Regions from separate parts of the Rhizobium sp. 05N430 genome, predicted to be linked through region 2. Evidence: predicted binding sites of a transcription regulator. Region 2 holds the regulator's gene; each other region holds the start of a gene.

Region 1 (7,507 bases), on a different contig from region 2:
CGAAGGGCGAGCGGCGCACGAGGTGTTGCCGACAGCTCTCCGATCGTCTTGAAGCCAAGCGTGTGAAGGTCGCCGACGATCTTGGACGAGAGCCGCAGCATTGAGAGCGGCAGCTTCTCGACGGCACGTACGGTCTCGCCCACTGGTACGATCACGCTCTCCTGCCGAGTTGCCCGGGCGCAGGCGTGTGCTGCCCCCCACGTGTCGGCAATAGCAACGCGGGCCGACAGCTTTTTGGCGCGGAAACGGTTGGCGATCCCGGAGACCATCAACGGCTCCCCGCCCTGAAGATGATCGGCCCCCTCGGTGTCCATGATGATCCCGTCAGGGGCATCGACAGCGACGAGCGGCGAATACTGGCCCAAGGCCCAGAGGGTGATCCGTTCGAGTGCCGCTGCATCGGCCACCGGATCGGCGTCGACCAGCATCAACCCATGAAAGATCGCCTGGGCCTTGGCAGCAGGCATACCGACACGGACGCCCGATTTCCTGGCTGCAGCATCGGCGCCCGATACCCACCTTTTCGACCCACTGCGGGCGATCACGGCGATGGCCTGCTCAACGGGAATAGAAGGATCGGATCGCCTGATCCTGTCCGTCGCCAGCTCCGGAAGATAGATTGATACGACCCTTGGCATCACACGCTCCTACGAAATACTCAGCGCACTCGCCCGCTTTCACTCTTATAAGCTCTAACCGCCACTGTGCTCGACCGACGCCTTGCACAGGAAGCTCCTCGCTCGGAGTGACACTCACCCGCCACCGCGTGGCCGAAGCCGTCGGCTGGCCGAAGTCCCTGGCTTCTGTCTGTCGCCGCCAGCGCCTGACGATCAGCCCCATGGTTCCAGACTTCTCCGCGGCAAGCTGAAGGCGACGCGACTTGGTCATCGGCAACCGCACCAGCTCGCCGACCACGGCACCCAGACCGCCATAGCCCAGGGCCTCCTCCATGTTGGCGATGACGTCGTCCTCGCTGGCGGACTCGACAAAAACGACCCGCTTCGGATGGAGGCCCGCCTGCGCCAGCGCAGGGAAAAACAGGTCCGGTCTTGCAAGGCACCAGACAATCTGGCCCGTGGTGCGGGCAGCAATGCCAGCTACGAAAAGTGCCGCCGCCGCGCCGTCGACAGTTCCCGCGCCGCCGCCGGCAAATTCATGCAGAGCGCCATAGGCCAAGCCTCCGCCTGGCAGGCGATCATCGATGTCGGGTATGTCGAAGGGTAGGACCCGCTTCGGACGCGAAGATGGACCTTCGAGATGCTGAATGCGTTCCCGAAGCTCGGAGATCACGAGATTTGCGGCACCGTGCGCCAAAATTGACCTCTGTCAAAAGCGGGTTTCCATTCTGCACAAAAGCAAGTATGTTCCTTGTTTGTTCCTGATTGGCATTTGAGTCAATCGTCATGTTTTGGCAGATACTCGTGGTCCAACATTCGTCCACAGCGGCTCGACGCGCGATCAGGAAGCAAAATCAATGCGGTAGAAAGAGCTCGTCCACAGATAGGCAAAATGACAAAGATAAGAAAAAATTCCTTTAAAGATGGGATTATTCTCCGGCAGGTTCGATGCAAGGTTCTCATTGTCGCATGCCGGGCATGTGGTCGCAGCGACGAGATGAATCGCAAGGCAGTTGTGCAGCGGCATGGCGCGGCAATCCCGATACGTAACTTGCGTCGCCGGCTGGCATTGGGATGCGAGAGAATGAATGCCGCCGACGGGATAGACAGGTGCCAGCTCGATGTGGCGGCGAAGCCGGAAACCAGGGAGGCCTGATGCGACCCGGTGGTGGATGGCGCATGATGTGGAATGAGAGATGAGTGCCGAACCGGACAGCCCCGCACCAGAGCGAGTGCGCAAGATCATTCACGTTGACATGGATGCCTTCTATGCATCTGTAGAACAGCGCGACAATCCCGAACTTCGCGGAAAGCCGATCGCCGTTGGTGGCGCTGAGGCCCGCGGCGTCGTCGCAGCCGCAAGCTATGAGGCACGCGCGTTCGGCGTGCGTTCGGCAATGCCATCCGTGACGGCCAAGCGAAAATGCCCGGATCTGATTTTCGTCAAGCCGCGATTTGACGTCTACAAGTCGGTCTCCCTCGATATCAGGGCGATCTTTTCCGAGTACACGCCGCTGGTCGAGCCACTGTCACTGGATGAGGCTTATCTCGACGTCACCGAAAATCTCAAGGGAATAGAGATCGCAACCGAGATCGCGCTCGAAATCCGTGAAAAGATCAAGGCGGTGACAGGGCTCAATGCGTCAGCCGGCATTTCCTACAACAAATTCCTGGCTAAGATGGCGAGCGACCTCAACAAGCCAAACGGACAGGCAGTTATCACGCCGAAGAATGGTCCGGGATTTGTGGCAGCGCTGCCAGTGAAGAAGTTCCACGGCGTCGGACCGGCGACAGCCGAGAAAATGCTGCGCCTCGGCATTGAGACCGGTGCAGATCTTAGAGGCAAGGATCTTGCGTTTCTCGTCAGTCATTTCGGAAAATCAGGACCCTACTACTACGGGATTGCCCGCGGCATCGACGACCGCCAGGTCAAGCCTGATCGGGTTCGCAAATCTGTGGGCGCCGAGGACACGTTCGCGTCCGATATTCATGCCTATGGCCCGGCGATGGATGGCATGATGCCGCTCATTGCCAAAGTCTGGCGCTATTGCGAAGCAAACAGCATTGCCGCAAAGACCGTAACGCTCAAGGTCAAATATTCCGACTTCACGCAGATCACGCGCTCCCGAACGCTGGAAAAAGGATTAAGTTCGGAAGGCGCGATCGAAGACGGCATCCGCCTTCTGCTCGAAGGAGTCTTTCCGGTGTCAAAAGGCATCCGGCTTCTCGGCGTGACGCTCTCGTCCCTGGAGCCTAGGACGCAGCCGTGCACCGAACAACTCTCGCTGACCTGGTAGATCCTTGCATAGTAAGCCACAAGTCTCATTCGGCGACAGATGGCGCGGCCTTGCGGACTTGCTGCTTCGAAGGAGTTCCGTGCTTGACTGAGGTAACGATTTTATTGGCAGGTGCAGCCGCATCGGCTACCGTCGAGGAAATCGGAGGCGGGGATCGATGTGTACGCTCTATCGCATGGAAGACAAGGACTGGGTTACGAAATGGGCTCAGGACGCCGAGAGCCTGATTAACCCGATGCCCGCCTACCAGATCTATACCGACCAGCTTGCGCCAGTCATCAGGAACGTGGCTGACGGTCGCAGGCAGGTCGCAAATTGCCGTTGGGGCCTTCCAGCGCCTTTCTACCTGCAAAAAGCAGCGGCGGAGGCGCGTGCTGCAAAAGCCAGGGCAAAGGGTCTAACTGTCGACATGGAGGAGTTGATCCGCATGGAGCCAGACCGCGGGACACCAAACGTGCGCAAATTGAATCTGCCGCATTGGAAGCGATGGTTCGGTATCGAACACCGGTGCCTGGTGCCGGTAACGTCATTTGCCGAACCCGATCCAAAAAGCAAGACTGGCAAAGAGGCGACACCCAACGCATGGTTTTCTGCCGCTCCCGAAAAGCCGCTGATGTTTTTTGCTGGACTGTGGGTGGCGCAATGGAAAAGTGTCAGAAAGGTCAAAGACGGTCTGACAACTGATGATCTTTTTGGCTTCCTGACCACGGATCCCAATAACGCCGTCCGGCCCGTGCACGAGAAAGCGATGCCTGTGCTCCTGCGCACACGCGAGGAAACTGAACTGTGGATGACGGCACCCTGGGACGAAGCAAAGGTGCTCGCCCGCCCACTGCCGGACGATGCCATCATGATCACTTCGCGTGAGCCCTACCAATACAGCATCGTCTCGAAAACGGGTGAGCGACTTGCCGAGCCAGCTCTACCGTAAAAATCGTGGCCCAGTCGCACGCGAAATCCGGCATCGGGGAAATTCGGACCTGACACTTTGGCGGGCAAGCGTGCAGTGTATCGCTGGCCCCGCTTACGACATCCATTCCTCCACGCTGATCCCGCCATTAGCGGCAATGCCGGTGCAGAGGAAATGAGAAAGCCTGTCATGGCGAATGACGGCGGCGCTGAGCCTGCCCGTCCGGTAGGCGGCGGTGTCGAGCGCAATGCGATTTTGGTAGATTTCGGGCCACAGAGAGTTCGTGATGGTGTGGCCATGCACGACGATATGGTCGAACTGCTCGACGTGATCGAGAAATCCCGCACGGATCCATCGCAAGTCGTAATCGGTCTGTGCGGCGAGAGGGACGCCGGGGCGCACACCTGCATGCACAAAGCAGAAGCTGCCGGCAACCTCATGGGTCACCGCGCCGTTCAGGAGGCCGATATGATGTGGAAAGCGCTCGCGTATCTCGGTTGCAATCCCAGTAAAATTAGGTACCGGCTGGCGTGAATAAGCGCTGACGGTCGCAACGCCGCCCCAATCCATCCAATTGGTTGCATCGTCCTCAGCGAGCTCGTCGCGTAGCAGCGAGCGCAGGTAATGATCATGGTTTCCCAATACGAGCCGCGAGCCGGGATAGCGATCAAGAGCGGAAGAAACGAGATCAAGAACCTCTGGGCTGCGCGGACCCCGGTCGATGAGATCGCCAAGAAACATGATGACGGGCTGCGAGCTACCAGCGCGCTGAATGGCGGCGATATGGCCGAGGAGCGCCTCAAGAAGATCGGCGCGTCCGTGAATGTCGCCGATTGCGTAAATATCGGACAATGAAGACTGGCTCCTGATTGTGATTTTCTGGCGGTAGGTCGCGCTCGATTGGGATGGATAAGAATTTTTCACCGGAGCCGACCTGCTCCGGTTACCTTGCGGGTGGGCGTCAGCGCAAGCACTTCTTGGGGCGATGACCCTTGCAGCCGATGGATTGGTGTCTGCTGCATTTTACCGCGTTCGGTGGGCGATGATCCCGACGCCAATTGCAATCTCTGATCGGTCGGCTATCGAGATCATCGACTTTCCCGGTGTATAGAGGTCACGGTACCCCATCGTGGCACTCTTGCAAGGTCCCGGCGATCCTCTCCGCCGAGGGTTTTTCCGGAGCCGGCCCACGGATCAGGCCTTGGTTGCCGCCTTAGGCTTGCCGAGCAGATCCTGCGCAAATGCCTCAACAAGGCCGTAGGGCGCGTCTTCGGCAAACATCAGCTGGACCAGTTCTGCGGCTTCGATCGCAGCCGAATGGCTGCGCGGGAAGAGTTGCTGTTCGTAGCAAGCAAGTGCCGTCTCGATATCGCCAGGGCTGGCTGCAATGCTTTTGCCAAGCTCGGCGCCATCGAGCATGGCGAGATTGGCCCCTTCACCGGACGGGATCATCAGATGGGCCGCATCACCAAGCAAGGTGACGCCTGAAACCCGTTCCCATCGGTGGTCTTGCGGAAGCGTATGAAGGACGCGCGCGACCAGGTTACGCTCGCAATCGGTGATCAGGGCGGTCAGTTCTGGCGCCCAGCCTTTAAACTCCGCTGCGATCCTGGTCTTCGCGCTGGGGGGATCGGAGAAGTCAATGGCATCGATCCAATGCTTCGGCCGATTTAACGCGACATAGGCATGGAGCACGGCATTGGGTTCCCGGTGTGCCATGATTCCCTTGCCGGGCGCGAGACCAAACATCGAGCCGCCGCCAACGGCCGCTGCAGTTGCGGGGTGGCGAGTGTCTGCGTCGTGAAGCCAGGTTTCAACAAACGTCGTTCCCGAATACGCGGGCTTGGCGCCCGAGACGAGGGAGCGAACTTTCGACCACGCGCCGTCGGCGCCAACCAGCAGGTCGGCCACGGCAGTCGAACCGTTCTCAAACGAAAGAAAATGCCTTCCTCTCCCGAGACGTTCGGCGGTCCTCAGTTTATGTCCCCATAATACCGTGCCGGGCGGAAGAGAATCCAGAAGGATCCGCCGCAGTTCGCCACGCTGAACTTCAGGACGGCCGCCAGTGCCATCGTCAGGATTGTCCATCAGGACGTTGCCGTGCATGTCGAGCGCGCGCGACTGCTGCCCTCCAGGATGCACAAGGGCCAGAAACTGTTCATAGAGGTCCGCGTCGCGCAACGCCAGCTGGCCGTTGAAATCGTGGATGTCGATCATCCCGCCCTGAGGCCGGGCATCGCGATCGGCATCCGCTTCATAGACGGTTGCGGCAATGCCGTGGATATGGAGGACGCGGGCAAGCGTGAGGCCGCCTAGCCCTGCGCCGATAATTGAAACGTTCACGAACAATCTCCTTGAATGGAATGTCATTCCATAGTTGGAATGCCATTCCATTCGTGTCAATATCAACTATGAAAAAAGACAGCAGACGACGGTCCGATTCGCTGACGAGGCAACGCATTATCGAGGCGGCGATAGAGCTGCTTGACATCGCCGGCACACGCGGCCTGACCTTCCCGGCGCTGGCCGCACACCTCAACACCGGGGCCGGAGCGATATATTATCATGTTGCCCACAAGGCCGATCTCCTGATCGCGGCCTGCGACGCAGCTGTCGAAGCCGTCTTGGCGCCGACCTGCGGAGCATCGCCGTTTTTGGAAATCCGTGAAGTTTCGCTCGCTCTCTTCGATGAGGTCGATAAAAGGCCCTGGATAGCTACGGCCCTTGCCCAGGCACCAGGATCGATGCCATCGATCCGGATCCTCGAACGGTTCGGGCAGCAGATCCGAAAGATGGGGATTGATCCGGCGGTTGAGTGGTCGGTCGTGGCCGCCCTATTGAACTATGTTCTGGGTGTTGGGGGGCAGAATGCTGCCAATGCCGAGATGGCCCGCGACCTCGGCCTCGATCGAGAATTATTCCTCCGCGCAATGGCAAAGGACTGGTCTAACCTCAATGCCGCTGCGTTTCCGTTCACCCGCAGTATGGCGGCTCATCTGCCGGCACACGATGATAGGGCAGATTTCCTGACCGGGCTCGATCTCATCCTGGCGGGTATTAGTGAGCTTGCGACATGGCAGGGACCAGACGGCAGATCACACCTTTAACAACGGCTCATCGGCGTTGGGCCCTCCTCCAAATCTGTGCCTGCCCTAGTTCTTGATTGCACGACCACTTTCGCGCCACCAAATGCCAGACCGGAGTTTGCAGATGGAATTGAACCGCGTTGAATGGAGCCATCCGAAGACAGCGACTGCCTACAGCCTGGAACACCACAATTTCGAGTTCTCGCTACGCCGGAACAAGGGCGGCAAGAATCTGGAGACGCTGCAGTTCGGCACAGACGACAATTTCGAAAGCGCTCCCTTCCCTATCAACGAGAAGTCGGTGTTGGATTACTTCCATGCCCACGAAGAACGGCTGAAGGCACTGTTCACCTTTTCCTTCAAAACCGACGAGGCGTTCCAAGATCGGGCAAATGACTGGGGAAGCGAATTTCCCGAAGCCGAGATTTTCGTCATCTGGGCCGATTCAAATATGGCCGCGTCTCGCTGGGTGGCGGTCGGTTTCGAAAAGGCCGAAGACGCGGAGGTCTTCAAGCACAAATATGTCGACCACCCAGCCAATGCCGAGTTCGAATACAAGAGCACGATGAGCAAGAATGAATGACCTGGCAGGCGTTC
Region 2 (7,507 bases):
GGTCGTGCCCGAATATATCAACGAGGTTGTCCGCGGCGGCAGCCTGTCGCGATGGATGGAGCGGCTGTCGGCAGATACGCTGCAGCGCCGTGCGATGATCGAGGGCTTCGATCTCGTCTGGCAGCGCATGCAGACGGACAAGCCGCCGGGACAAAAGGCGGCCGAGGTCGTTCTCGAGACTCTGGACAAGAAAAAACCCGGTCAGAAATGACCGGGTTTTTTGTTTCGCTGATATAGGCGCTTAGCGCTTGGAAACCGGAACGTAGTTACGCTCGGCCTCGCCGATATAGAGCTGGCGCGGACGGCCGATGCGCTGCTGCGGATCCTCGATCATTTCGTTCCACTGCGCGATCCAGCCGACTGTACGGGCGAGAGCGAAGAGAACCGTGAACATGGTCGTGGGGAAGCCGAGAGCCTTCAGCGTGATGCCCGAATAGAAGTCGATGTTCGGGTAGAGCTTCTTCTCGATGAAATACTCGTCGGTCAGCGCGATGCGCTCGAGTTCCATCGCCACTTCGAGAAGCGGATCGTCCTTGATGCCGAGTTCGCCGAGAACTTCATGCGTCGTCTTCTGCATGATCTTGGCGCGCGGATCGTAGTTCTTGTAGACGCGGTGACCGAAGCCCATCAGGCGGAACGGATCGTTCTTGTCCTTGGCACGTGCGACATATTCAGGGATACGATCGACGGAGCCGATTTCCGAGAGCATGTTGAGAGCCGCTTCGTTGGCGCCGCCGTGGGCAGGACCCCAGAGGCAGGCAATGCCGGCCGCGATGCAGGCGAACGGGTTAGCACCCGAAGAGCCGGCGAGACGAACGGTCGAGGTCGAAGCGTTCTGCTCGTGGTCGGCGTGCAGAATGAAGATGCGGTCCATGGCGCGGGAGAGAACCGGATTGACCGTATACTCTTCGCAAGGGACGGCAAAGCACATGCGCAGGAAGTTCGACGCATAGTCGAGGTCGTTCTTCGGGTAAACGAAGGGCTGACCAATGTGATACTTGTAGGCCATGGCGGCCAGCGTCGGCATCTTGGCGATCATGCGCAGCGACGCGACCATGCGCTGGTGCGGATCGGTGATGTCGGTCGAGTCATGGTAGAAGGCCGAGAGCGCGCCGACACAGCCGCACATGACGGCCATCGGGTGCGCATCGCGGCGGAAGCCGGTGAAGAAGCGGCTCATCTGCTCGTGCACCATGGTGTGGTGCGTGACGCGGTAATCGAAGTCCTTCTTCTGCGCTGCGGTCGGCAGTTCGCCGTAGAGCAGCAGATAGCAGACTTCGAGGAAGTCGCCGTGCTCGGCCAGCTGCTCGATCGGATAGCCGCGGTGCAGCAGAACGCCTTCATCGCCATCGATGTAGGTGATCTTCGATTCACAGGATGCGGTCGAGGTAAAACCAGGATCGTACGTGAAGGAACCGGTGTTCTTGTAGAGTGCGCCGATATCGATGACATCAGGCCCAATCGTTCCGCTCTTTACGGAAAGATTGGCGGATTTGTCGCCGATTTTGATTGTTGCGCTTTGATCCGTCATTCTGATCCTCCAAATTGGCGGCGGCGCCATAAAAGCGCCATAGGGTTAAGCGTCCGCTCAGATTGCTATATGATAGCGCGCCTAATGCCAAGTTACCGTGACGCCATTTTGTGCATCGCAGTATCAACTTTTAGGCACTCCTGCGATGCTGTAAACGCATAGCGGAAGCTGATGATTTATTTAGGCTTTTTGCACTCACGTTTTTTCATCATTTTTCAATCGATTATTGTTGCTGAAACGCGCGCAGGGTTGCATTCTGGTTGTATTCTATCGGGTCATCAGGCTCTTTGCATGCCGGAGTTGAAAACCAGCGACGTCAGCACGATCACCATCGGTGCCGCGGCCAAATTGCCGCAGACGCCGCTGATGCCGCCTGCAGCAGGCTCTCTCTTCGCACCTGTTAATCTAGGTCACCGCCGGCAGCTTTCTATTCATGTTCTTCGGTCGCTGCAGCGCCGTGTTGCGCAAAGCCTGCCGGCCTGTGCTGTCGAAGAACTGGCCTATGGCGGCCGCATGTTGTTTGCGCCGGTGGCGCTCGGACTGGGCTCCGTTCTCTGGTTTGCCTGCGGCGCAGACATTTCACCGGCTGTGCCGCTTTCATGCGCAATCGCGCTACTTCTGCTCCTTGCCGTGACCGATCGCAGCCGGGAGTGGAGCCGGATCTGCCTGGTCTCCATGATGTTGATTGCTGTTGGCATCCTCGCCGCACAATTCGAGACCTGGAGAGCCGGTACTGTCGTTCTCGATTCGGCGGTAACGACGACGCTGACAGGCCGCGTAGAGCGGCGGGAAAGCGATGGCCGCGGCGGCTGGCGGTATCTGTTGGCGCTCAAGGCGACGGAGAACCCGGCGCTGAAGCGGCCGCCAGAGCAGGTGACCGTGATTGCGCGCGGCCAGAAAGCGGAGTTCGAAACCGGGACTTGGCTGAAGGGCAGGGCAAGGCTGACGCCGCCGTCAGGGCCCGCTCTTCCCGGCCTCAACGACTTTTCGTTCGGTGCCTATTTCGACGGCGTCGGTGGCAACGGTTTCTTTTATGGTGCCCCTGCCGTGGTGCCGGCGGTCGAACCCGGGCCCGCATCGATGCAGGATCGCGCGCTTGAATGGCTCTACCGCTTGAGAAGCGGCATCGGCGACCGTATTAGAGGCATCCTGCCTGGCGACACCGGCGCTTTTGCCGCCGCTCTGGTCACGGACGAGCGCCGCGCCATTTCGAGCGAGACGACCGAGGCGCTGCGCCAATCCGGCCTTGCGCATATCATCGCCATTTCCGGTCTCAACATGGCGCTGTCGGCAGGCATCTTCTTCGTCGGCTTCCGCACCGTGCTCAGCCTGTTTCCGGCTGTCGTCCAGGCCTATTCCGTCAAGAAGATTGCCGCAGCCGGTGCGCTTGCCGCCGTCACCGCCTATTTTCTGATTTCGGGCTTCGCTGTCTCTGCCGAACGCGCCTTCATCATGATGGCGATCATGCTGGCGGCGGTCTTCTTCGACCGGCCGTCGATCAGTCTGCGCAACGTAGCCTTATCGGCGCTGGTGATCATTGTCCTCTCACCCTCGGAGATCATGGGGCCAAGCTTCCAGATGTCCTTCGCCGCGACACTGGCCCTCGTCGCCGGCTATGCGCTCTGGAAGGAGAGGCCGGTGCGCGACCGGCCCTTCGCAAAGTTTCGCGCCGTCAGGATGCTGTCTTCCGCCACTGCGTTCTTCGGCGGCATCCTGCTGACCTCCGTCATCGGCGGCTTCTCGACCGCGTTGTTCTCGGTCGAGCACTTCCACCGGCTGACGGCCTATGGCCTGCCAGCCAATCTCGCTGCCATGCCGATCATCTCCTTCATCATCATGCCGTTCGGCCTCATTGCCATGCTGCTGATGCCCCTCGGTCTCGATGCATGGGCGTGGCAGGTGACGGGCTTCGGGCTCGATCTGGTGATCGCCATCGCCAGGACGGTTGCCTCATGGGGCGGCGATATCGGCGTCGGGCGCCTGGCGTCGTGGTACTTTCCCGCGGCGGTGACGGGTTTCCTGCTGCTGACTTTGCTGCGCAGCCGCATACGGCATCTCGGCACCGCGATCTTGATGGCATCGACGACAGCCGCCGCGATGTTGGGAGGTCCTCCGCCGCCGAAAATCGTGATTGCCGAGGACGGGAGCATGGCGGGCATCGTCAGTGACAACGGCCTCGCCACCAATCGCGAGCGGCCACCGGGCTTCATCTTTGATCAATGGAGGCGCGCTCTGGTGATCGATAAGCATTTGTCACCGGCGTTCCCGGCGCTCCCGGATATTCCCACCGCACCGCGCGGTGAAAGGCTGAAACTGACGGAGGCACAGCAGAACGACACCATGAACGCGATCAAGGCCAGTGCGACGGGCGAGCGCTTCTCATGCGTGAAAAAGTCCTGGTGTACGGCGAAGCTCGACAACGGTTCGATCCTGACCGTGATCGAGAATGCGGCGTTCCTTGGCCCAGCCTGCGACATATCCGATATCGTCGTCACACCGGTTCGCCTGCGCCTCGATACCTGCCGCTCAGGCGCCCTGCTTTTCACCGGGGAGACACTGCGAAAGACAGGCGCTGTCGAGCTTCGTTTCCCCAATGGGATCGCCGAAATCACCACATCATTCGAGGGTCTCGACCGGCCCTGGATCCGCCACCGCGCCTACGATTGGCGCAGCGGCACTTTTGGTGAAAGCGAGACGCTCAGTGATAGCGGCGGATAAGGCCAACGAGCTTGCCCTGAACCTTGACGCGGTCCGGTCCGAAAATACGGGTTTCGTAAGCCGGGTTGGCAGCTTCGAGCGCAACGGATGCACCCTTGCGGCGAAAGCGCTTCAGCGTTGCCTCTTCGTCATCGACGAGAGCAACGACGATATCACCGGCATTGGCGGTATTGGTGTTGCGGATGATGACCGTATCGCCGTCGAAGATGCCGGCCTCGATCATCGAGTCGCCCTTGACCTCAAGAGCATAATGTTCACCGTTTCCGAGCATGTCGGCGGGAACAGTGATGTCGTGTGTGTTCTGCTGGATCGCCGAAATCGGCACACCGGCTGCGATCCGGCCCATGACCGGCACCGAGATCGACGTGTGATTGTCCTCGTTCGCAGGCTTCGGCGGCGCGACCGGCTGCGGCTTGCCGAGGCTGCCTTCGATGACGCTCGGCGAGAAGCCGCGGCGCGGCTGGATGCTCGGGCTGTAGGCTTCCGGAAGCTTGATGACCTCGAGTGCGCGCGCCCTGTTCGGTAGGCGGCGAATGAAGCCACGTTCTTCCAGAGCCGTGATCAGGCGATGGATGCCCGACTTGGAAGCCAGATCGAGCGCATCCTTCATTTCGTCGAAGGATGGCGGAACGCCGGACTCCTTCATGCGCTCGTGAATGAAGAGGAGAAGCTCCTGTTGTTTGCGCGTCAGCATCGAAGTTTTTCCCCAGATTCGTGAAACAAAGCCAGAACGGACACTATATGTTCCATATGTGTTCCGCAAGTGCCTAAATATCGGTAAAACTTCCGATGATTTTTCGTCGTTTTTGAAAGTTTATTTGCCGGATTGGTGATCCACGCTTGCGCTTTGCCGGGCAGGGCGTGCAAATCTCTGCCGGCTTCACCGGAGGAACCGCCATGACGCATCCGCTCGATCATCTGGTACTGCCCGTGACCCATATCGACGTTGCCCGCGAGCGACTCGGGCGTCTCGGTTTCACCGTCGCGGCCGATGGCCGTCATCCGTTCGGAACGGAGAATGCCTGCGTCTTCTTGGCCGACAAGACCTATCTCGAACCGCTCGGTATTGCGAGCCAGGCGGACTGCGACGCGGCTGTCGCAAAGGGCAACAGCTTTGTCGCCCGCGATCAGGCCTTCCGCTTCCGCTGCGGCGATGACGGCTTTTCGGCTGTTGTCTTCGGCACCGATAGTGCCGATGCGGACAAGGCTGCCTATGACGGCGCGCAGCTGAGCGGCGGCGATATGGTCGAATTCTCGCGGCCGATCGTCATGCCCGACGGAACGCAGGCGACAGGCGCCTTCAAGCTCGCCTTTGCCGCCGATCTTCGGGCACCCGATGTCTTCTTCTTCGCCTGCCAGCGGATCAACGCCTTTCCGGCCGATCGCAATGCACTGGAAACCCATGCAAACGGCGTCACCGGCATCAGCGAGATCGCGCTGAGCGCTGAGGATCCGCAGGCCTTCGCCGAATTTCTGGAGACGGCCAGCGGTGGAGTGGAGCCTAAGGAGGCGGCACTCGGCCTATCCTTCGAATTGCCGAACGGGAGACTTTCCATCTTCTCGAACGAGGGCATGGAGGCCTATTTCGATGCCGAGCCACTTGTCACCGATAACGGCCTCAGGGCGCGCGCAATCGTCTTTTCGGTCGGTGATCTGGCCGTGACAGCGGCGCATTTGGCTGCTAACGGGATCACCCATGTCAGTATGAACAATCGTCTGTTGGTGAAGCCGGCGCCGGGACAGGGCGCAATCTTCGCCTTCGAGGAGACCCAATGACAAATACCAATGCAGAAGTTGTCGCCGGCGAGGGTGCTGGCCGCGTTACCTTTTCGAATACGGGCAAGCTGTCGCTGATCGCCGGTCCCTGCCAGATGGAAAGCCGCGACCACGCTTTCATGGTCGCCGGTGTTTTGAGCGAACTCTGCAAGTCGCTCGGTATCGGCCTCGTCTATAAGTCGTCTTTCGACAAGGCGAACCGGACATCGCTTTCCGCCGAGCGCGGCATCGGTCTTGAAAAGGCGCTCGAAGTCTTCTCCGATCTGAAAAAGGAATTCGGCTTTCCTGTTCTGACCGATATCCACACGGAAGAGCAGTGCGAGCAGGTGGCAACCGTCGCCGACATCCTGCAGATCCCGGCCTTCCTCAGCCGCCAGACCGACCTTCTCGTTGCCGCCGCCAAGACCGGCCGGATCGTCAACGTCAAGAAGGGCCAGTTCCTGGCGCCCTGGGACATGAAGAATGTTCTCGCCAAGCTGAATGCCAGCGGCAATCCGAACATCCTGCTCTGCGAACGCGGTGCCTCCTTCGGCTACAACACACTGGTATCGGACATGCGCTCGCTGCCGATCATGGCTGCACTTGGCGCTCCTGTTATCTTCGACGCCACGCATTCCGTGCAGCAGCCGGGCGGGCAGGGCGGCTCGAGCGGTGGTCAGCGCGAATTCGTCGAGACCCTGGCGCGTGCCGCCGTTGCCGTCGGTGTCGCCGGTGTGTTCGTCGAAACGCACGAAGACCCCGACAATGCGCCGTCTGACGGACCGAACATGGTCTATCTGAAGGACATGCCGCGGCTTCTCGAAAAGCTTCTCGCCTTCGACGCCATCGCGAAAGCGGCCTGACGTTCAAAAGGCTGACATGATCCTGTAATAGGCCTCGGATGAGGCCGGAAACGAAGGCATGTTAGGCGGCTCAAAAACGGCCATTGTAATTTGCGTGCCTTCGATTAAGACGATTTCAAACGATTTATCCCACCCACCGAGCAGGAAGAAACCCATGACTGCAATTACCGATATCATCGCCCGCGAGATTCTCGATAGCCGTGGCAACCCCACCGTCGAGGTCGACGTTTATCTGGAAGATGGCAGCATGGGCCGCGCGGCTGTTCCGTCGGGTGCCTCGACCGGCGCGCACGAAGCCGTCGAAGTTCGCGATGGCGGCAAGCGCTATCTCGGCAAGGGTGTTGAAAAGGCTGTCGAAGCCGCCAACACGGAAATCTTTGACGCCATCGGCGGCATCGACGCTGAAAACCAGATCCAGATCGACAACATCATGATCGAGCTGGACGGCACGCCGAACAAGTCGCGCCTCGGCGCCAACGCCATCCTCGGCGTTTCGCTCGCTGTCGCCAAGGCTGCCGCTGAAGCTGCCGGCCTGCCGCTTTATCGTTACGTCGGTGGCGCTTCCGCCCACCTGCTGCCGGTTCCGATGATGAACATCATCAACGGCGGCGCTCATGCCGACAATCCGATCGACTTCCAG
Region 3 (7,507 bases), on a different contig from region 2:
CATTGCCACTGATTTCGCGGCCGGAGCTTTGCCGGCTGCATTGAAGAGAGGTTTTCTAATGCGGCAGAGATTTGCCATCCGTCTTCTTTCGAGCGCAGCCCTTGTAGCTGTCCTTTCGCTCGGCGCATTGAGTGGCGCGCATGCCGAAGACGCGGCGAAGACGGAAGAAGCCAGCCCGACCGTGATGTTCGATCCGGATACGGTTTCCACCTTCTCCGGTGCCTTCCTTGCTGCCCGCACCGCCGATGTCGATCACGACTACAAGACGGCAATCGAGCTCTATAAGAAGGCGCTGCAGATCGAGCCGGGCAATCCGGAGATCCGCCAGCGGCTGATGATCTCGCTGCTGCTCAGCGGCGACTTCAAGGAAGGCGTCAAATACGCCAACGAGCTGAAGCTCGACCCGAGCATCGAGCGCGTGACCACCGTCGTGCGCAGCATGGATGCCGTCAGCCGCGGCGACTACAAGGGCGCCGAAGCGATCCTGAAATATGATGGTCCGAACGATCTGGACCGGATGATGAACGACCTGCTGTCGGCCTGGTCGCGCCTTGGCGCCGGACGCGGCAAGGAAGCGCTGGCGATGGTCGAGAAGATGAAGGGACCGGACTGGTTCCGCATCTTCCAGAACTACCATGCCGGCGCGATCGCCATCGTCAACGGCAATATCGCCTCCGCTCGCAAGCATCTGAACGACGCAGTGCTCGACAAGGATGGCGGCGCCACGGCGCCCGATACCTTCATGCGCTCGATCATGGCGCTGGCCCGCCTTGAGGCATCGCAGGGCAACAAGCAGAAGGCACTGGACGCCATTTCCGTCGGCGACAATTTGCTGCCGAACTACGCGCCGCTGAAGGCGCTGCGCCAGAGCATCGAAAGCGGCGAAAAGCCGAAGCAGCAGGTCGAGAACGCTGCACAGGGTGCTGCCGCCGTGCTCTTCTCCGTCGGCGCTGCATTGAACCGCGATGGCGCCGAAGACATCGTTTCGCTCTACCTGCAGACCGCCAATGCGCTTGATCCCGACAGCCCCGATACGCTGGTTCTGCTCGGCGGCATTGCAGAGAAGCAGGAACAGATGGACCGCGCCATCGAGTTCTACCAGAAGGTTCCGGCGGATTCGCCGATGCGCCGCATCTCGGAACTGCAGCTCGGCCTGGCGCTCGCCCAGGGCGGCAAGGTCGACGAGGCCCGCAAGCATCTGCAGCAGCTGATCACCTCCGACCCGAGCGATATCCGCAGCTACCTCGCCTATGGCAGCGTGCTTTCGGACGCCAAGGACTATCCGGCGATGGCAGCCAATTACGACAAGGCCGTCGAGGCAATCGGCGCGCTGCCGGGCCGCTCCGACTGGACCGTGTTCTTCCAGCGCGGCATCGCCTATGAGCGGCTGAAGAAGTGGGATCAGGCCGAGCCGAATTTCCGCAAGGCGCTGGAACTCAATCCGGACCAGCCGCAGGTTCTGAACTATCTGGGCTATTCCTGGATCGACATGAACAAGAACCTCGACGAAGGCCTGACGATGATCAAGAAGGCCGTCGATCTGCGCCCTGACGACGGCTACATCATCGACTCGCTCGGCTGGGCCTACTACCGCCTCAACCGTTTCGACGACGCCGTTGGTGAGCTGGAGAAGGCCGCTGAAATCAAGGCTGGCGACGCGACGATCAACGATCACCTTGGTGATGCCTACTGGCATGTCGGCCGCAAGCTTGAGGCCGTCTATCAGTGGAACCGGGCGCTGAACTCGCAGCCCGAGGAAGCCGAGATCCCCAAGATCAAGGACAAGATCGCCAACGGCCTGAAGCCCGAGAACGACGACGCCAAGTCTGCCGACAAGAAGCAGCCTGACCCGGCGCCGGTGACCCCGCCGCCCGTCGATAAGAAGTCCTGATAACGGATGCCGGATGCGGAGAGCCGCCGTTGCGCGGTGACTGAAGACGCGCCTGCGAAAATCAATCTGGCCCTGCATGTGACGGGCCAGAGAGACGATGGCTACCATCTGCTCGACATGCTGGTGACCTTCACGGCGCACGGCGACCGGCTCAGCTTTACTTCTGCCGATAGAGACGGCTTTACCTTGGGCGGGCGCTTTGCCGCTGACCTCGGCGGCGAGCCGGGCAGCAATCTGGTACTGAGGGCGCGCGACCTCCTGCGCCAGGCGGCTTTCGCCCGGGGTGGCCACGCGCCTGCGGTTTCCATCCATCTCGAGAAGAACCTGCCTATCGCCTCGGGGATCGGCGGCGGCTCTGCGGATGCGGCTGCGGCACTGCGCGGCTTGCAGCGCTTCTGGAATGTGCGCGTGCCACCCGATATCCTTTCGGCGCTCGCCCTTCAGCTTGGTGCCGATGTGCCGATGTGCCTGGAAAGCCGACCGCTGATTGCCCGCGGCATCGGCGAGGAGATCGAGCGCGTCGCCCTCCCCAGGCTGTTCCTGGTATTGGCCAATCCGCTGAAGGCCGTCTCGACGCCTCAGATCTTCCGGCTGCTGACCGAGAAGAACAATCGGCCGCTCGATCTTGCGGCCGGAGACTGGATGGCGGCGATTGCCGCCAACCGCAACGATCTGGAGCCGCCGGCACGCAGCCTGACGCCTGAAATCGCCGAGATCTCCGCGCTGCTTGCGGAGAGCGGCGCAGGGCTCGTGCGGATGTCGGGGTCGGGTGCCACCTGCTTTGGCATCTTCCCGTCCTTTCAGGCGGCAGAGACGGCGGCCCAGCAGCTTCACAGGCTGCGGCCGGACTGGTATTTCCAGGCAACGGAAACAGCCGCGGGAGAGTGACATGCCTGGCATAGACGAAAACCGCCCGTTCATCCCCGTCGGCATCGCCGTGCTGACCGTCTCGGATACCCGCAGCCTAGAGAACGACAAGTCGGGCGATACGCTCGCCGCCCGCGTCGCCGAGGCTGGTCACAAGCTCATCGACCGCGCCATCGTGCAGGATGACAGACAGGCGATCGCAGCGCGCGTAAAGGCCTGGACGGAGACGGATGGGATCGACGTCGTCATCACCACCGGCGGTACCGGCTTTACCGGCCGCGACGTGACGCCCGAGGCGCTGGAGCCTCTGTTCGAGAAGCGCATGGACGGCTTCTCGGAAGTTTTCCACCGCATCTCCTACGACAAGATCGGCACCTCGACGATCCAGTCACGCGCCACCGCAGGCGTTGCCAATGCCACCTTCATCTTCGTGCTGCCGGGCTCTCCCGGCGCCTGCAAGGATGCCTGGGACGGGATATTGAAGGCGCAGCTCGACTACCGGCACATGCCCTGCAATTTCGTGGAGATCATGCCGCGGCTCGACGAGCATCTGAAACGCGGCGGCTGATTCTAGCGAGCGGCCCGCGCCACCCAGGAAGGAATCAATTCACTGGAGAGCTGCCTGAGCTTCTGTCCCTTGGGAAATTCCGACAGCCGCATGCCGCTCTTTGCCGAGGCGATCGCCTGGTTCTTGGGGACAAGATAGGCAAGCTCCAGCGGTGGCACCGAGCGGCCGAGACGCTGCAGCAGCGGACGGCGATAGGCGCGCGAGGCGGTGAAGCGGGCGGGCAATCTGTTCAGCGCCACATACTCGGCGATCTCGTCGATCCAGCCCGCCTGCGGGCGCGCGCCGGGCTCGACGAAGAGCAGCCATTCGCCACGCGCCGAGCGCAATATGTCATTGATATCCCACTCAGAATGAAAGCGGCAACCGGCCGCGTCCGCCACCCGCGAGGTACCGTCGCGCGAGCCATGGTCGAGCACCACGACATCGCTAACGAGGCCTTCGACCGCGCCTGCGACCAGGACCGATAACGTCTGCGCCAGCTCCGGTTCCTGATCCTGGCACTCGAGAACAACTGTCAACATTGCCTATTTATAATGCGCCGCACAAAACTTTGCCAGCGCGACGTTCCTCATTTTGTTCTTGCATTGTTCTCATTTTCTGATTAGGAATTTAATCATCAAGAACGGGCGAAGGCAACGCCTCCGCTGCGGGAGAATCCGATGAACGAACAGTCCCTTGCAGGGCAGGCCGCATTCGCGCCTGCCAACACGGCAGATATTGCCGAAGCGCTGATCGCCCAGTCTGGCCTGCGCGTGGATGCCGAACGCCGCCGCGGACGCGGTGCCGGGCTCAATCCCGGCGGTCGGTTCGAGCCGCAGAGCCGCGAGGCCTTCGACGACGGCTGGCAGACGCTGGAAGAACTGCCGCCTTTCAAGACCGAAGTGCAGATCGAAAAGCCGCGCACGGCGATCACCCGCAACGAGTCGCCCGACATTCCCTTCGACCGGTCGATCAACCCCTATCGCGGCTGCGAGCATGGCTGCATCTATTGCTTCGCCCGGCCGAGCCACGCCTATATGGGGCTCTCGGCGGGGCTTGATTTCGAGGCCAAACTGTTTGCCAAGCCGGATGCCGCCAAGCTTCTGGAGCGCGAACTCGCCAAGCCGGGCTACAAGCCACGGGTGATCGCGATCGGCACCAATACCGATCCCTATCAACCGATCGAGAAGGAATGGCGCATCATGCGGCAGATCCTCGAGGTGCTCGACAAGGCCAATCATCCTGTCTCGATCGTCACCAAGTCGGCGATGATCATGCGCGATATCGATATCCTGAAGAGCATGGCGGAACGCGGTCTGGTGCGCGCCTCGCTTTCGGTGACGACGCTTGACCGAAAGCTTGCCCGGACCATGGAGCCGCGCGCCTCGACTCCGCCGCGGCGGCTGGAAGCGATCCATGCTCTGAGCGAGGCCGGCATCCCGACCTCCGTCATGGCGGCGCCTGTGATCCCGGCGCTGAACGACCACGAGATCGAACGCATTCTCGATGCCGCGCATGCCGCCGGCGCGCGCGAGGCGGGCTACGTCATCCTGCGGCTGCCGCTGGAGGTCTCGCCGCTGTTTCGCGACTGGCTGCTGCAGCATTACCCGGATCGCTACCGCCACGTCATGTCGCTGGTGCGCTCGATGCGCGGCGGCAAGGATTACGACGCCGATTTCGGCAAGCGCATGAAGGGTGCCGGCCCCTATGCCTGGCAGATTGCCCGGCGCTTCGAGATGACCACCAAGCGGCTCGGCATGGTCAGGCGCAGCATGCCGCTGCGCGACGATCTCTTCGTGCCGCCCGATGGTAGCGGCGTGCAGCTGTCGCTGCTCTGAGACTTCCCGCCCGCTGGCACGGGCGCGAGGAGAAACGGCGCGTCCGTTTCGAACAGCAGGCAGACGATGCCTGCTGAGGAATTACCGCAGGAGACCGCCGCCCTGGTCTCTTGCACGCCGCGAATGGGTCCCCTGCCCCTTCGCGGTCCTAGCCCCCGGCCCGCCGCCCTGTTCCGGGGGCTTGCAGGAAATCGGGTTGGCGTGCGAGGTTCAGCCGCATGAAACGTCGCACGCCACCCGATTCTCCTCTGCTTTTCGAAGACGTCCCGCTCACTCCGGATTTCAAGCTGGAGCAGAAGGCCCGCAAGGCCGGTCACTGGCCTGTTGCCGGCGCCGATGAGGCCGGCCGCGGGCCTCTGGCTGGTCCGGTGGTGGCTGCCGCCGTCATCCTCGATCCCAAACGCATCCCCGCGGGGCTGAACGATTCCAAGCAGCTCTCGGCGGCCAAACGCGAGGAGCTGTTCGTGCAGATCCTGGCGACGGCGACGGTCTCGATCGCCTCGTCGAGCGCCACCCGCATCGACGGTACCGATATCCGCAAGGCGAGCCTCGACGCGATGCGCCGGGCCATCTGCGGCCTTTCCATTCCCGCCGCCTATGTGCTGACCGATGGTCTCGACGTGCCCCAGGGGCTCGACTGCCCTGGCCAGGCGGTGGTCAAGGGCGACGCGCGCTCCGTCTCGATCGCCGCCGCCTCGATCGTCGCCAAGGTCACCCGCGACCGGATGATGACCCGCGCCCACCTCGTCTTCCCCGACTACGGCTTTGCCGCCCATGCCGGCTACGGCACGGCCCAGCACCGCGCGGGGATCGAGCAGCACGGCCCGTGTTCGCTGCACCGGATGACGTTCAGGCCGCTCAGGAAGGATGGGGCGGAGCTTGCGGTGACGCAGGAGATGCTTGGGGATTGAGGGTGCGGTGCGGACTGAGTTTACACCACCCGTTGCATTTTGCTTCCGCAAACCAGCCCAAGTTCAACGCTCGACGTAGCTACCAAGGTTCGATTCCATCTGCGAACTGGCCCCCTCACCCTACCCTCTCCCCGAGGGGAGAGTGGAAGTGGACGCTGCGGCTCCCGTCCCTTCTCCCCTCGGGGAGAAGGTGGCCCGAAGGGCCGGATGAGGGGGCTAGGGGCACAGTTATCCACCATTTCGCGGCAATCACCGCCCGACCACCACCCAAAAAACAAAAAGCCCCGCACGATAGCGGGGCTTTTCAAATCCTATCGACCGAACCTTAGTTCAGGCGGGTCTTCACTTCGCCGACGGCAGTCTTGAAGAGATCGGCCTGGACCTTGCCTTCGGCCTTCTGGGCCAGCACGGTCTCGGCAGCGGAGATGGCGAGATCGACGGCGGCTGAACGGACAGCCTTCATCGCTTCGACTTCTGCCTGCTTGATCTTCTGCTCGGAAAGCGCGGTGCGGTTGGCAACGAACTCTTCGGTCTTCTTCTTGGCTTCAGCGGTCAGCATCTCTGCTTCGCGTTCGGCGGCAGCGACGATGTTCGCAGCTTCGGCTTCGGCTTCCTTGCGCTTGCGCTGGTACTCGGCCAGCAGGTGCTGGGCCTCTTCGCGCAGACGCTTGGCTTCCGCCAGTTCGTTGCGGATCTGATCGGCGCGGTCGTCGAGCGACTTTGCCATCATGCCCGGAACCTTCAGGTAGACGACCAGCAGGATGAAGAGAACGAGGCCGACAAAGGCGAAGAAAGTTGCATCAAGAGCAAATTCCATCGATCAACCCTCCTTCTTGGCGGCTGCGACAGCCGCTGCAACATCAGCCTTGGCAGCGGTGCCACCGATCAGCTGCTGAACGACGGCGACAGCCGTTTCCTCAGCGATCGTGCCGACGTCTGCAAATGCCTTCGCCTTGATATCGGCGATGCGGCCTTCGGCAGCCTTCAGCTTTTCGGCAAGGCTTGCTTCGACAGCGCGGCGGTCGGCTTCAGCCTTGAGCTTAGCGGCATCGCGAGCGGCGGTGCCGATCTGATTGGCCTTGGAGCGGGCTGCGGCGAGTTCGCCTTCATAGGTTGCGACCGCTGCGTCGGCTTCGGACTTGAGGCGTGCTGCCTCGTCCAGATCCTGCGCAAGCCGGTTATGGCGCTGCTCGAGGATGCCGCCGATGCGCGGTGCGATGACCTTTTGCATGAGCACGAAGAAAACAGCGAACGTAATCACCAGCCAAAGCAGCTGGGATGCGTAGGTCGACGTATCGAACGGCGGGAAAACGCCGCCATGATGCTCGCCACCGGCAACGCCGGTTTCGGTATGGACCTCGCCAGCAGCCGGAGCGGCGTGCGGATCCGTACCGGTGGCTGCACCCGTTTCTGCCGTTCCCGCCGGAGCTTCTTCAGCATAGGCCGGGGTCAC
Region 4 (7,507 bases), on a different contig from region 2:
AGCGGCGGCGGCGATTTCAGCGACCACATGATTGATCATGTCGATGCGGCTGATCATGTCGCCCAGTGCTTCGCCGGTGCTGCTGACGATGCCGACGCCTTGGTCCACCTGTGCAGAGCTCTGCGAGATCAGGTTCTTGATCTCCTTTGCCGCTTCCGCAGTGCGCTGGGCAAGCTGGCGGACTTCCTGGGCGACGACCGCGAAGCCCTTGCCTGCCTCGCCTGCGCGTGCAGCTTCGACACCGGCATTCAGCGCCAGAAGATTGGTCTGGAAGGCGATCTCGTCGATGACGCCGATAATCTTGGCGATTTCATCCGACGACTTCTCGATGCCGGCCATGGCGGAAACGGCGCTATTCACAAGCTCGCCGGAATTCTTCGCACGCTGCTGTGTTTCGCGCACCGCATCCGAGGCCTTCTCGGCATTGGCGGCGGTCAGCCCGACGCTGACGGACAGCTGCTGGAGCGCCGCCGAGCTCTCTTCGACGCCCGCAGCCTGCTGTGCGGTGCGAAGCGCCAGATCGTCGGCAGCCTTGGAGATCGTGTCCGTGCCCCGCAGGATTTCAGCCGAACTGCTGCGAACCGAGCCGAATGACGTGCGCAGCGCGGCGACGGCGCGATTGTAGTCGTCGGCCATATGCTTGAAATTGCCCGGAAGGTCGGTAGGCAGCTTGGCATCGAGGTCGCCGGCAGAGAGCGCTTCCAAGCCGCGGCGCAGATGGTCGAGCGCCATGGCCTGGTCGGCCTCCGCTTTGGCGCGGTCCTCCTCCAGCTTGCGGCGCTTTTCTTCCAATGCCTCGAGATAGACGGAGATCGAATAGTCCATATCCAGCATCCCGGCCTTGATGACGGCGGAAAGCTTCTCGGCCAGTACCTTGCCCTGCTGGCGGCCGAACATCGACGGCCACTGCTTGTCCATGATGCCCTTAACGAGCTCGGACATGACGATCGCGTAGCCACCGATATACCACCGCGGCTCCAGGCCGATGCGGGCGTGAGTGCGGCCGACTGCGGTGACACCCTTCACGTAGGTTTCGTCGAAATTGCCACCAGCCAGATTGGCCCAATGGTTCTCCTGCGCCTTCTTGGCGTGGCCCATATGGGATTTGTCGGAGAAGAAGCCGGCAACGGCCGGGGTCTTGGCGATCTTCTGATAGAACTTGTCGAGCGCACCGCCGACCAGCGAACTGATGACAGGCCTGATCTCGCTCATCGTCTTGCGCGCAGCATCGTCGAGCTCGATGAAGTCGAGGCGCTGCTTGAGGTCGGATTGCGATTGCTGGCTGCTCATGATGTTCTCTGTCTGCGCGATGCGCGGTAAGGATCTGTTTCGGCAGAGACATTTCTAAAATATGGTTGAGCAATCGTTAAGCATGGCCACGATTTGTCGTCCCTCTCCCAAAGTGGACTGCGGCCTTTTGATCATACCAAAGCTACCTGTGAATTCGTTCACGTTTTGATCTGGTCAATGGTTTGAAGTTTGCTATGGTGGCCGGATGAACAATTCTGCCGACTCGCTCACCATCTCGCTTGCCGCCGTCAATCCGGCCATTCTCGCCATCGCAGGCGGCGCCATCGCCGCCATGGTCGTAGTCCTCGTGTTCTTGCTGTTTAGAAGCAGCAACTTGCGGCGCGAGCAGAATGAGGAAGCGGCGATCCGATCGGCGGAAGCCGATATGCGCATGTCGGAGCTTTTGAAAATCCAGGCGGAGATGCAGGGCCGCATTTCGACCATGGCGGAAGTGTTCGGCACGCGCCAGGCAGAGCTCAATCAGGCGATCAACCAGCGTCTGGATGGCATGTCGCAGCGGGTCAGCCACACGATCACCGAACAGACGAAATCGACCCACGAAAACCTGCAGAAGCTGCAGGAGCGGCTGGCCGTCATCGACGTTGCGCAGAACAACATCCAGATGCTGGCCAAGGACGTCGTCGGCCTGCAGGCCATCCTTTCCAACAAGCAGACACGCGGTGCCTTCGGCCAATCGCGAATGGAGACGATTGTTGCCGATGGGCTGCCGATGGGCGCCTACGCCTTCCAGCAGACGCTGTCCAACGGCTCCCGGCCGGACTGCACCGTGAAGATGCCGAATGGTGCACCGCCGCTCGTCATCGACGCCAAGTTTCCGCTCGAAGCCTGGAACGCCATTCGCGACGCCGGCGGACCGGATGCCACCAAGATCGCCTCGCAGCAGTTCCGGCGCGATATGGAAGTGCATATCCGCGATATCTCGGAAAAATATTTGATCCAGGGCGAGACCCAGGATACGGCCTTCATGTTCGTGCCCTCGGAATCAATCTTTGCCGAGGTCCACGAGAATTTCGAGCCGATCATCCAGAAGGCGCATCGCGCCCGGATCGTCATCGTGTCTCCTTCCCTGCTGATGCTGTCGATCCAGGTGATCCAGGCGGTTCTCAAGGACCAGCGTATGCGCGCGCAGGCGCATGTGATCCAGGGTGAAGTCGCAAACCTCATGGACGATCTCGGCCGCCTCGATGAGCGTGTGCGCAAGCTGCAAGGGCATTTCGCCATGGCGCAGAAGGATGTCGACATGATCGTCACCTCCGCCGACAAGCTGACCAAGCGCGGTTCGAAGATCGAGGCTCTGGAATTCGAGGCGACGGGCGATACCGGCAAACCAGAGCGCGAAGACCAGCCAGCAGCGAAATCGGTCGAGAGCCGGACAGGCCTTCTCAAGCTCAGGGTGGTTGACGAGGAGTGAGCCCTTCGGGCAGTGTCGCGCCAATTAAAGGACGGGACATCTACCATGATCACTGTGTTCGGCTCCATCAACATGGACCTCATCGCCACCACCGCGCGCCTGCCGAAGCCGGGCGAAACGGTCGCTGGAACAGGCTTTGCGACTGCTGCCGGCGGCAAGGGTGCCAACCAGGCTCTTGCTGCGCGCCGTGCGGGCAGCACCGTCAATATGGCCGGCGCAGTCGGCAAGGATGAGTTCGCCGCCCCCGCGATCGCGCTTCTTAGCGATGCCGGTACCGGACTTTCCAAGGTCAATCATGTGGACGGCCCAACCGGCACCGCCCTGATCCTCGTGGGCGGCGACGGCGAAAACATGATCGCGGTCGTTCCCGGCGCCAATGGCACCGTCAGCCCCGAAGATGCTGAGGCCGCGGTTGCGGCAATGCAACCCAAAGACATTCTCATGCTGCAGCTCGAGGTTCCCCCGGCCGCCGTCGAGAAGGCTCTTGATGCGGCCCGCAAGAAGGGCATCCGCAGCGTACTCAATCTCGCACCGCTGATTGCCGACGCGCCGCGCCTTGGGCGGCTAGCAGATATCGTCATTGCCAACGAGACGGAATTCGAGCTTCTGGCCGGACAGGAAGGCATGACCGCTTGCGATCGCGAGGCCGCCTTGAAGCGCCTTCACGGCGAAACCGGACAGACGCTGATCGTCACACTTGGCGCCGATGGCGTAATTGCCATTCGCGATGGCGAGCTCGTCCGGGCGAAAGGACTGAAAATCGAGCCCGTCGATACCGTCGGTGCCGGCGATACCTTCTGCGGCTATTTCGCCGCAAGCCTCGACGACGGTCTCGATTTTGACACGTCACTGCGCCGCGCCGCCGTTGCCGGATCCCTTGCCTGCCTCAAGGCGGGAGCCCAGCCGTCGATCCCGCTCAGCGCCGAAGTCGCAAACAAGCTATAGACTTTTCTGTTTCCGATACACTCTACAAAAACCCTGTGCTGCCAAGGCAATTCAGGGGTTCAATTCGTACAGTTTCATTCAAATTTAAGAGATTTCTGGCGATCTTTCCGGCGATCGTCAGGCTTCAATTTTAACGGCGCCTGGACTTTTGCACGGCTGCTCCATGACGGTGCGGCTCACCCTCGCCTGTGCCGGAAATGTTCGTCCGGCAAGTCGCCCCGCCGAGGCACCATGTTCATCTTCCGCATGAAGTCGCTTGCCGCAAAACTCATTGTCATCACCGGCGTCGCCATCGCGCTCGTCCTTTTTGTATCAAACTTTTTCCTCATCGATCAGACGCGCAGCCGCGTGCAGACGCTGACGATGGACCAGGCGAATCTTGAGGCAAAAGCTATCGCCAACGAAATCGCCGCCAATGTCGGCGAACTGGCGAGCGCTGCGCGCTCGATGTCCGGCGTTGTCGGCCGCGGCCACGAAGGTGGCAACTTCGACCGCAAGGGCATCATCAATATCCTGAAGGCCAATCTCGAGAAGAACGCCTTCGCGTTCGGCAGCTGGTTCTGCGAACAGCTCGGCGCCTTCGACGGCAAGACCACCGAGATTGCAGACAAGCTCGACGAGGGCACCAACAAGACTGGCGCGTTCACGCCCTACTGGTCAAAGACCAAGGATGGTGCGATCCAGTTCTCGACCTTCGACAACGACTACACGGCCGAATGGTGGAAGCTCGCTGCCGAAAGCGGCAAGGGTGCCATCACCACGCCTTACCTTGCTGAAGGCACGGATGTCCCGACGCTGCTGACCTCGATCGCTTATCCCGTCGTTTCCGGCGGCAAGATGATCGGTGTCGAAGGCGTCGATATCTCGCTGAAATCGCTGACCGACAAGCTGCAGGCCCTGCATCCTTTCGGCTCCGGCCGTGTGACGCTCGTTGCCCAGAACGGCAACTGGATCGTCGCGCCGACGAAGGAGCTGATGTCGAAGCCCTACGGCGACGCTGAGGGTTCGGCCCAGGTCAAGTCCGCCCTGAGCTCGATGAAGCCTGGCGTTGTCAAGAATCTCTCGCTCGACGGCTATGAGCCCTTCGATCGCGTCGTCTATCCTTTCGCCGTTCCCGATCTCAACGCCACCTGGGTCGTCCTCGTGGACGTGCCGCACAGCGCCATCAATGCTCCGGTGCAGGATCAGACCTTCATGATGATCATCGGCGGCATCGTGGTGCTCGGCGCCGTGATGCTGGCCCTCTATTTCGCCGTCCGCTCTCTCGTGCAGAAGCCGCTCGGCCAGCTGGTCGCCGGCGTCAAGAAGCTCAGCGATGGCCAATACGAGCAGCCCGTGGCCGGTCAGGAGCGTGCCGATGAAATCGGTTCGGTCGCCAAGGCACTCGAGGGCTTCCGCTTTGCGCTTGCCGATACGCGCCGCCTCGAATCCGAGGCCGACAGCCAGCGCAGTGCCGCTGAGTCCGAACGCAGCCGCTCCGAAAGCGAGCGCCAGCAGTCGGTCGCGCTCCAGCGCCAGATCGTTGCCATCGTCGGCGCCGGTCTCTCCGAATTGTCGCAGGGCAATCTCGGCCACCGGATCAACGACGAGTTCCCTGGCGAATATGCAAAGCTGAAGCAGGACTTCAACGCTGCACTCGCCAGCCTCGAAGAAACGATCAATACGATGAACCTCAGCGTCGGCAACATCGGCTCTGGCACCAGCGAGATCAGCAACAGTGCCTCCGATCTTGCCAAGCGCACGGAGCAGCAGGCCGCAAGCCTGGAAGAGACCGCAGCTGCGCTGAACGAGCTGACTGCACAGGTCAATTCGAGCGCTGAGAACGCCCGGACTGCTGCCGAGAATGTCAACCTGGCCTGCGAGGACGCCGAGAAGTCCGGCGAAGTCGTGCAGAAGGCAATCGCTTCGATGCAGGGCATCGAGCAGTCTTCGACCGAAGTGTCGCGCATCATCGGCGTCATCGACGAGATCGCCTTCCAGACGAACCTTCTGGCTCTGAACGCCGGTGTCGAAGCCGCGCGTGCCGGTGAGGCCGGCAAGGGCTTTGCGGTCGTCGCGCAGGAAGTCCGCGAGCTGGCGCAGCGCTCAGCGAGTGCTGCGAAGGAAATCAAGACGCTCATCAACACCTCGGCCGTCCAGGTCAAGGAAGGTGTCGATCTCGTCGGCCGTGCCGGTGGCACGCTGCACAAGATCGCCGATCAGGTGATGAGCATCAACGAGCTCATCCGCCAGATTTCCGCCTCTGCCAGCGAGCAGGCGATCGGACTGAAGGAGGTCAACCAGGCCATGAACCAGATGGACCAGGTGACCCAGCAGAACGCCGCGATGGTGGAAGAAGCGACCGCAGCCAGTGTCACGCTCAACGACGAGGCACAGACACTGAAGGCGCTCGTGCTGCGCTTCCGCGTCTCCGGCCAGGCAAACAGTGCGGCACTCAGGGCAACGGCCCAGCATATGCGTGCTCCCGCGGCCCCTGCCCCGGCCTATCGCGCTCCGGCGCCGCGCCGTGCCGCAGTCGCCCATGGCTCGGCTGCAGTCGCACAGGACAATTGGGAAGAGTTCTGAGAGCTATCCCATCTCAAACGAGAAGAGGCGCCCGGTCATCCCGGGCGCCTCTTTCATTTCTACACTTGAAAATCTCAGGCGGCGTTCGAGGCCTGCTCTTCGTTGAGGAAAGCATAGATCGCCGAGGCAGAGTCCGTCGCGCGAAGCTTGGCAACCAGATCCTGGTCACGCAGCACACGGGCGATACGCGACAGCGCCTTCAGATGGTCGGCGCCCGCGCCTTCGGGAGCGAGCAGCAGGAAGACGAGATCGACGGGCTGATCGTCCAGCGCTTCGAAATCGACCGGGCTTTCGAGCCTTGCGAAGACACCGACGATTGAGCGGACGCTGGCAATTTTCCCATGCGGGATTGCAATGCCGTTGCCGACGCCCGTCGAGCCCAGGCGCTCACGCTGCAATACGACGTCGAAGATTTCCCGTTCGGAAAGGCCGGTAATCTTGCTGGCCTTTGCCGCCAATTCCTGAAGCAGCTGTTTCTTGGAATTTACCTTGAGGGCGGGAATAATCGCATCTTGGTGCAGCAGGTCTGCCAATGCCATTTCTTTTTCCTTCTGTCGCCAAAGCCGGGTGATTGGAAGAGCGGCGCAACGCGCCGCTCATCGCCCGATCTCAGCTCTTGATATTGGCTGCGTCGATCCAGCCAATATTACCGTCATGCCTGCGGTAAACGATGTTTAACTGTTCCTTGCCCGGGCTGCGGAACAGAAGCAGCGGCTCGTCCGTCATGTCGAGCGCCATCACGGCGGTCGCAACGGACATGGTCTTCAGCTGCTTCGTGCTCTCGGCTACGATAGCCGGGGCAAAATCGTCGGGAACCTCTTCTTCGTGGTCAGGAACGCCGTCCATGACCGTATAGGCGACTTCCGCAAAACCGTTCAGATGATTTCCGGCATGATGATCTTTCAGCTTCCGCTTGTAGCGGCGAAGGCGCTTCTCGATGCGTTCCGAGGCGGCATCGAATGCGACCTGCGGATCCATTGCTTCTCCTGCAGCATGCAGCACCACCCCACTATCGAGATGAAGCTTGCAATCCGCAGAGAAGCGCGAGCTCGACTTCTCAACGATCACCTGACCAGAATATCCCCCGTCGAAGTATTTCGTGACGGCCATGGCCATTTGCTCCTCGATCTTTTGACGGAACGAGTCACCAATTTCCATATGTTTACCGGATACACGCACACTCATGGAGTTTCCCTTCTTATAGTGGTTTGCGGTACCAGTTTACGCCAAGCCTACCTCTCATCCAAGCACTTCACGCAAACTCAAGCAAGATCG

The links. Region 2 encodes LexA, which represses DNA repair genes until DNA is damaged. Its sites were predicted from a motif close to TGTTCNNNNTGTGTTCNG; they were not measured.
Region 1: the regulator LexA is predicted to act here: its motif matches at 1,363-1,380, upstream of AC1DJO_RS20285 (ImuA family protein).
Region 3: the regulator LexA is predicted to act here: its motif matches at 3,901-3,918, upstream of AC1DJO_RS08365 (PA0069 family radical SAM protein).
Region 4: the regulator LexA is predicted to act here: its motif matches at 1,446-1,463, upstream of AC1DJO_RS10355 (DNA recombination protein RmuC).

The regions. Positions count from the first base shown of each region.
Region 1 covers NZ_JBFTMO010000010.1:117,286-124,792, reverse strand. The annotation lists gene AC1DJO_RS20290 (Y-family DNA polymerase) at 1-638, opposite strand, end outside; gene AC1DJO_RS20285 (ImuA family protein) at 559-1,314, opposite strand; gene AC1DJO_RS20280 (hypothetical protein) at 1,459-1,644, opposite strand; gene dinB (DNA polymerase IV) at 1,814-2,914, shown strand; gene AC1DJO_RS20270 (SOS response-associated peptidase family protein) at 3,072-3,845, shown strand; gene AC1DJO_RS20265 (metallophosphoesterase) at 3,939-4,676, opposite strand; gene AC1DJO_RS20260 (FAD-dependent oxidoreductase) at 5,019-6,167, opposite strand; gene AC1DJO_RS20255 (helix-turn-helix domain-containing protein) at 6,236-6,931, shown strand; gene AC1DJO_RS20250 (hypothetical protein) at 7,035-7,493, shown strand.
Region 2 covers NZ_JBFTMO010000008.1:164,620-172,126, forward strand. The annotation lists gene lpxB (lipid-A-disaccharide synthase) at 1-211, shown strand, start outside; gene gltA (citrate synthase) at 242-1,531, opposite strand; gene AC1DJO_RS18205 (ComEC/Rec2 family competence protein) at 2,045-4,249, shown strand; gene lexA (transcriptional repressor LexA) at 4,230-4,943, opposite strand; gene AC1DJO_RS18215 (VOC family protein) at 5,147-6,025, shown strand; gene kdsA (3-deoxy-8-phosphooctulonate synthase) at 6,022-6,867, shown strand; gene eno (phosphopyruvate hydratase) at 7,022-7,507, shown strand, end outside.
Region 3 covers NZ_JBFTMO010000003.1:187,825-195,331, forward strand. The annotation lists gene AC1DJO_RS08345 (tetratricopeptide repeat protein) at 59-1,891, shown strand; gene AC1DJO_RS08350 (4-(cytidine 5'-diphospho)-2-C-methyl-D-erythritol kinase) at 1,898-2,779, shown strand; gene moaB (molybdenum cofactor biosynthesis protein B) at 2,781-3,326, shown strand; gene AC1DJO_RS08360 (glycosyltransferase family 2 protein) at 3,329-3,847, opposite strand; gene AC1DJO_RS08365 (PA0069 family radical SAM protein) at 3,986-5,143, shown strand; gene AC1DJO_RS08370 (ribonuclease HII) at 5,362-6,054, shown strand; gene AC1DJO_RS08375 (F0F1 ATP synthase subunit B) at 6,380-6,871, opposite strand; gene AC1DJO_RS08380 (F0F1 ATP synthase subunit B) at 6,875-7,507, opposite strand, start outside.
Region 4 covers NZ_JBFTMO010000003.1:588,211-595,717, forward strand. The annotation lists gene AC1DJO_RS10350 (methyl-accepting chemotaxis protein) at 1-1,290, opposite strand, end outside; gene AC1DJO_RS10355 (DNA recombination protein RmuC) at 1,496-2,722, shown strand; gene AC1DJO_RS10360 (ribokinase) at 2,768-3,667, shown strand; gene AC1DJO_RS10365 (methyl-accepting chemotaxis protein) at 3,899-6,232, shown strand; gene ptsN (PTS IIA-like nitrogen regulatory protein PtsN) at 6,307-6,771, opposite strand; gene hpf (ribosome hibernation-promoting factor, HPF/YfiA family) at 6,842-7,417, opposite strand.